2 regions of the Pleomorphomonas sp. PLEO genome follow, and region 1 is predicted to be linked to the other one. Evidence: predicted binding sites of a transcription regulator. Region 1 holds the regulator's gene; the other holds the start of a gene.
The links. Region 1 encodes PhoB, which activates phosphate uptake and scavenging genes when phosphate is short. Its sites were predicted from a motif close to TGTCATNNANCTGTCAT; they were not measured.

Region 2: a site for PhoB is predicted at 1,966-1,982, ahead of AB6N07_RS08590 (PhoX family phosphatase). Genes of this name have one in related genera too.

The regions. Positions count from the first base shown of each region.
Region 1 is NZ_CP166625.1:595,119-598,533, forward strand. Features, by position in the region: gene pstB (phosphate ABC transporter ATP-binding protein PstB) at 1-731, shown strand, start outside; gene phoU (phosphate signaling complex protein PhoU) at 754-1,461, shown strand; gene phoB (phosphate regulon transcriptional regulator PhoB) at 1,484-2,179, shown strand; gene coaBC (bifunctional phosphopantothenoylcysteine decarboxylase/phosphopantothenate--cysteine ligase CoaBC) at 2,363-3,415, shown strand, end outside.
Region 2 is NZ_CP166625.1:1,889,694-1,893,108, forward strand. Features, by position in the region: gene AB6N07_RS08590 (PhoX family phosphatase) at 1-1,799, opposite strand, end outside; gene AB6N07_RS08595 (DUF1330 domain-containing protein) at 2,732-3,028, shown strand; gene AB6N07_RS08600 (PLP-dependent aminotransferase family protein) at 3,265-3,415, shown strand, end outside.

The DNA of each region.
Region 1 (3,415 bases):
TCAGGGTAACCTATGGTCAGAAGGAAGCCCTGCACGGGGTTTCCATCGATATCGCCGAGAAGGCAGTCACCGCTTTCATCGGGCCCTCGGGCTGTGGCAAGTCCACCTTCCTGCGTTGCATCAACCGCATGAACGACACCATCGCCGGGGCCCGCGTCGAGGGCACCATTACCCTCGACGATCGCAATATCTATGATCCAGACCTCGACGTGGTCGAGCTCAGAGCACGTGTTGGCATGGTGTTCCAGAAGCCGAATCCGTTCCCGAAATCGATCTTCGACAATGTTGCCTACGGGCCGCGCATCCACGGTCTCGCCCGCTCCAAGGCCGATCTTGAGGAAATCGTCGTCACCTCGCTTCAGAAGGCGTCGCTTTTCAACGAAGTGAAAGATCGCCTCAACGAGCCTGGAACCGGCCTGTCCGGCGGTCAGCAGCAGCGGCTTTGCATTGCGCGCGCCATCGCCGTATCGCCGGAAGTCATCTTGATGGACGAGCCCTGTTCGGCACTCGACCCGATCGCCACCGCCAAGGTGGAGGAGCTGATCGACGAACTTCGCGCCAACTTCACGATCGTCATCGTGACGCACTCGATGCAGCAGGCCGCGCGCGTGTCGCAACGCACCGCCTTTTTCCATCTCGGGCATCTGATTGAAGAAGGCCCCACCGACCACGTCTTCACCAACCCGCTCGAGCAGCGGACGCAAGACTACATTACGGGCCGCTTCGGCTGACCGGAAACGGCAGGAGATTTCCATGGAACATACGGTTTCCGCCTACGACGACGACCTCAAGGCAATCGCACGCATGGTCACCGAGATCGGCGGCCTCGCAGAGCGCGCGGTTGGTGACGCTGTCGAATCGCTGACGCGCCTCGACATTGGCCTCGCGCAACGCGTGATCGCCAACGACAAGGAACTCGACCGGCTTCAGCGCGAGATTGAGGACAAGTCGATCCTGGTGATTGCCCGTCGTCAGCCGATGGCCAGCGACCTCCGAGAAATCGTCGGCGCCATGCGCATCGCCAACGATATCGAACGCGTCGGCGATCTTGCCAAGAACATTGCCAAGCGCGTCGTCGCCATCAACGGCGTCTTCCCGCACAAGCAGCTGATCACCGGTGTCGAGCATCTTTGCGAGATCGCGCTGCAGCAGCTCAAAAAGGTGCTGGACGCCTATGCCAGCCAGGATGACCAGGCGGCCAACGCCGTCCGTCAACGCGACAACGAGATCGACGCGCTCTACACTTCACTGTTCCGCGAACTCCTCACCTATATGATGGAGGATCCGCGAAACCTCACGTTCTGCATCCACCTCTTGTTCTGTGCCAAGAACATCGAGCGTATCGGCGACCACGCAACGAACATTGCCGAATCGGTGCACTATGTGGTGACGGGCCGGTCTTACGAGGATGAGCGGCCGAAAGCCGACACCTCGATCGCCAGTACCATCGCCGGATCCTGAGCTGCGGGAGCTGAAAACGACCATGGCCAAGGTGATGATCGTCGAGGACGAAGAGGCGGTGTCGTTGATGCTGCGCTACAACCTTGAGGCCGAGGGCTTCGAGGTCGAGCAGGCGTTTCGCGGCGACGAGGCCGACATTCGCCTCAAGGAGATCACTCCTGATCTGTTGCTGCTCGACTGGATGCTGCCGGGCCTTTCGGGTATCGAGCTTTGCCGTCGCCTCAGGGCACGACCAGAGACCGAGCGGCTGCCGGTGATCATGCTGACGGCGCGTGGCGAGGAATCGGAACGGGTGCGCGGCCTTGCCACCGGCGCCGACGATTATGTCGTAAAGCCCTTCTCGGTTCCGGAGTTGATTGCCCGCGTCAAGGCGATGCTGAGGCGCGCCAAACCGGAGACGGTATCGAACCTTCTGATGGCCGGTGACATCGAGCTGGATCGGGAGACTCGGCGTGTTCGTCGCTCGGCGCGCGAAATTCATCTCGGACCGACGGAATTCCGCCTGCTGGAATTCCTGATGCAGTCGCCGGGCCGGGTGTTTTCGCGTGAGCAGCTTCTCAACGGTGTTTGGGGTCATGACGTTTACGTCGATGAGCGAACCGTCGATGTCCATGTCGGCCGCCTCAGAAAGTCGATCAACCGCGGTCGCGTCCGTGACCCTATCCGCACGGTGCGCGGTTCCGGCTATTCCTTCGACGAGAAATTCGCGACCAGTTGAAGGTTTGGCGAGCGGGCGGTCTGCCCTCCGCTCGCCAGATCGGCTTCAAGGCGTCTTTGCCTCAAATGGTGTTGAGGGCTTTGGCGGTTGGCTTTCGAAGCCTGCTCAGGCGGCTTCTTGTCGCTTACCTTCCGCGTCCTGATGGTCTAGGTTCCCCTCCGATTATGCAGGAGAGGGCCTGACATGCTGGCGGGCAAGCGCATTCTGATCGTCATTGGTGGCGGTATCGCCGCCTACAAGGTGCTTGAAGTCATTCGGCGCCTCAAAGAACGCGGCGCCGAGGTCCGGGTGATCCTGACGCGCTCGGGCAAGGAATTCGTGACGCCGATGACGGTGGGCGCACTCTCCGGCCAGAAGGTGTTCAGCGACCTGTTCGACCCCACCGAAGAGCAGGATATCGGCCACATCGTGCTGTCTCGCGACACCGACCTGGTCCTGGTGGCGCCAGCTACCGCCAATCTCATCGCCCGCATGGCGAACGGCATTGCCGACGAGCTTGCCACGGCAAGCCTGCTTGCCGCCGCTGCGCCGATCATCATCTGCCCGGCCATGAACCAACGCATGTGGGCGCATCCGGCAACCCAACGGAATGCGGCGCAGCTTGCCGCCGACGGTGTTCGTTTCATCGGCCCGGCCGAAGGGCGAATGGCCGAGCGTGGCGAAGCCGGGGTTGGCCGTCTGTCCGAGCCGATGGAGATCGTCGCCAGCGTGGAGGCCTTTTTTGCCGAAGGCGAGCGGGCAAAGCTGCTCGCCGGCAGGCATGTGCTCGTCACATCCGGCCCGACCATCGAGCCGATTGACCCGGTGCGCTTCATCACCAACCGTTCCTCGGGCAAGCAGGGGCATGCCATTGCCGCCGCCGCCGCGCGAGCCGGCGCCCGAGTAACGCTCATATCCGGTCCCGTCTCCATCCCCGACCCGCTGGGCGTCAGTATCGTCCGTGTCGAAACGGCGCGTGAAATGCTCGACGCGGTGTTCGCCGCTCTGCCGGCCGACGTGGCTGTGATGGCCGCCGCCGTTTCCGATTGGCGGCCGTCGGAAGTCGCAGCTGAAAAGATCAAGAAGGCGGCAGGTGATCCGCCGCCGCTGTCTTTCGTTGAAAACCCAGACATTCTGGCAATGCTGGGCCACGACAGACAAAGGCCGAAATTGGTAGTTGGATTCGCCGCCGAAACGACTGATGTCGAGGCAAATGCTGCCCGCAAGCTTGCTGCCAAGGGAGCCGACTATATCGTT
Region 2 (3,415 bases), 1.3 Mb from region 1:
CCATCGGGCGTGAAGGTCGGCGAGCAGCATTCCGAGCCGACCGGCGCGATGTAGAAGCACTTGGGCAGGGCGCGGTTGGCGCCTTCGGTTTCCATCACGTAGACGGCGTCGGCAATGCCTTCCGGCGGCGGGCCATCGGTGGCCACCCACAGGCGGCCGGCCGGATCGACGGCGAGGTTGTCCGGGTCGGTGAACCAGCCATTGGCCGAAGTGCCGGGATGGAACATGGCGCCGTCCTCTGGCTTGGCGGGGTCGCCGCACAGCACGAACACATCCCACTGAAGATGGTCGGCCGCGTAGTCGGGCTTGTCACTGATGCGGGGCACGGTGATCTCGAGGAGATGGCCGTGCGGGTTGGGGCCGCGCGGGTTGGCGACGTTGACCTGCTTTTTCGCATCGCCTTCGCCCGAGGCGAGGCGCTTTTCGTTTTCGGTCATGGCGACATAGAGCTTGCCGGTGCCCTGGTGGATGATGAAGCCCTCGGGGGAGTCCATCGGCGTGGCGCCGACCAAATCGGCGGCGGCCCGCGTCTTCAGGCAGACGTCGGCCTGGCTGGCAAACCCGGCGGCGGCGGTCAGAGGGCCTTCACCGGCGATCAGCGGCAGCCATTGCATGGAGCCGTCGGCGGAGAATTTGGCCACCGACAGCGTGCCGTGGTCGAGCAGGTTCTTGTTGGCGGCGCGGTCGGTGGGGTTCCAGGGATCGCGCGTGACGAAGCGATAGAGATATTCGAAATCGTCGTCATCGCCCATGAACACGACCAGCCGGCCATCGGGGGCGACGCAGCACTGGGCGCCCTCGTGCGTCATGCGGCCGAGCGCCGTGCGCTTGATCGGCTTGGCTTCGGGGTCGAAGGGGTCGATCTCCACCACCCAGTCAAAGCGCATCCACTCGTTCGGCTCGGTCTCGAAGTTGAGGCGCGGTTCGACGCGGCCGGCGGCGTAGATATCGTTTTCGTCCTCGTCCCAGCCCTGGCGCTCCACCAGTTCCTGGTCGGCGAGCACCTTGTAGTCGCCGGCGAACACGTCCATCGCCCCTTCCTCGCCCGAGAGCATGGTGCCCCAGGGGGTGATGCCGCCGTTGCAGTTGGAGATGGTGCCGAACACGCTGGTGCCGGTCGGGTCGGCCTTGGTCTTCAGTCCGTCGTGGCCGGCGGCGGGGCCGGAGATCGCCATCTCGGTGCCCATGTGGACGCGGCGATTGTACTTGCCGTCGGCGACCACCTGCCATTCGGCGCCGGCCTTGCGCACCTCGACGATGCTGACGCCGACGGAGGCCATCACGGCGCGGATCTGATCCTCCGACATCTTTTCCCGGTAGTCGTCCTTGTTGAGGCCGGGAAACATCAGGAAGGGCGTCGCATATTCGTGGCTGACGACCATCAACCCGTGATCGGAACTATCGGTGCCCCAGGGCAGCGGCAGATATTGCGTGAAGTCGTTGTTGTAGCCGAACTGGCGCGCCGCCGCCGGGCCGTTCAGCGTGGCGAGATCGAACTTCGGGCTGTCGGGGAAAATGCCGTCGCCCCAGCGCAGCAGGATCTGGCGGCGGTAGCCGTCCGGCCAATGGTCGTGTTCGTCGCGCACCCGCTTGAGCTCGGCAAAGTCCAGCCCCTTGCCGTCGGCGGCCATCGCCTGGGGGATGCCGACATGCCGGGCGACCAGGGCCGTCGCCGCTCCGGCGACAAGGCCTTTCAGCAGCGTGCGCCGTTCGATGCCGCGCGCCAGGATCTCGCCATAGGTTTCGCCGAATTCGCGCCGTGCATTGGGTCTTGCGCGTGTTTTCTGCCTGTCCGACATCGATGCCTCCAAATCCAGGGAAAGGTTGGGCGACCACGCCTGAGGCCTCCGGCGAACGCGGGTTCGTCGGAGATGTATAAAGTACTGTTTCAAAACGAATTCTGCGCCGATACGCCGCGCAATCCAGCCGTGCCGCCCTGGCCCTGCGCTAGCCTAGCAACCTTCCACGAAAACTTGGTGACGACCCGCAGGTTTGGATGGGGCCCACTGCTTTCGGTTGACGGAGGATAGCCGGCTGAGATGGGGTACGGGAGGAGACCGTGGGGAGGGAGGCATCGGGCTCCCTGCGTGCTTGGAGCGCGATATTGGCCGCCGGCTCCATCCTGCCTGAGGTCCTCTGCCTTCGCAGAGGATGACAGCTTGATAGATAGCGGGAGCTAACCACTAACCGACCGTGTCCGGGTGCGCTATCCAGCTGTTTCCTATATATAGTTCACCTGTCATCCTCGCGAAGGCGAGGACCTCGGGACGAGAAGGTGGGGAGGGAGGTATCAGGCTCCCTGCGTGCTTGGGGCGCGATATTGGCCGCTTGCTCCATCCTGCCTGAGGTCCTCTGCCTTCGCAGAGGAAGACAGCTTGATAGATAGCGGGAGCTAACCACTAACCGACCGTGTCCGGGTGCGCTATCCAGCTGTTTCCTATATATAATTCACCTTCCCTCCTCGCGAAGGCGAGGACCTCGGGACGAGAAGGTGGGGAGGGAGGTATCAGGCTCCCTGCGTGCTTGGAGCGCGATAGTGGCCGCTGGCTCCAGCCTGCCTGAGGTCCTCTTCTCAAGCGGGGGTGACGGCTTGATCGTTTTTATGGTTGCCCTTGCGCGGGATGGCGGATTGATCGTTGCGTCCGCGTGCGGTCAGGTGAATTATATATAGGAAACAGCTGGGTAGTAGCGCGCTGCTGGTCCGGCGAGGGTCCATCTTCCGAGGCACATGATGACCGCCTATTTCGTGGCTCAGATCCGCATCGACGACCCCGCCGAGTACCAGCGTTATCTCGAGGCCTGCGATGAGGTGTTCGCACGCTTTAACGGCGAATATCTCGCCGTCGACGCGGCGCCGACGGTGCTGGAGGGCGACTGGCCCTATACGCGCTCGGTGCTGATCCGCTTTCCCAGCGAGGCCGATCTGCTCGCCTGGTACAGCTCGCCGGAGTATCAGGCGATCGTTGTGCATCGGCTCGGCGGCGCCAAGTGCGACAGCATCCTCCTGCATGGCAAGGATGAGAGCTAGGGGCGCTTTCGGCAAGGGGCGGCCGGATCAGGCGGGTCGTCGGGTGCCTGGCCGCCGCCATACATGGCTGAGCCATTGTGTATGCGATATAGCCATACATTTGAAGATGCCGCTCCGGGATCAATACGCGGATAAAGTCCGGGATAATGCCGGATTTGGCGAAACGCCGCTTTCCTTTTGGTGCCATACACAGTATACGTATGTATGCTTATGAGCCGTACACGAAAGAGGGCGCCATGTGGAAGCCGCGGTTGATCGAGAGTGCCCGGACGAAATATCTGGGCATCGTCGATGCTCTCGAAGCGGATATTCGCGCGGGACGGGTGGCGCGCGGCGACCGGCTGCCGGCGCAGCGCGCCATTGCCGAGGCGCTGGGCGTCGATCTGA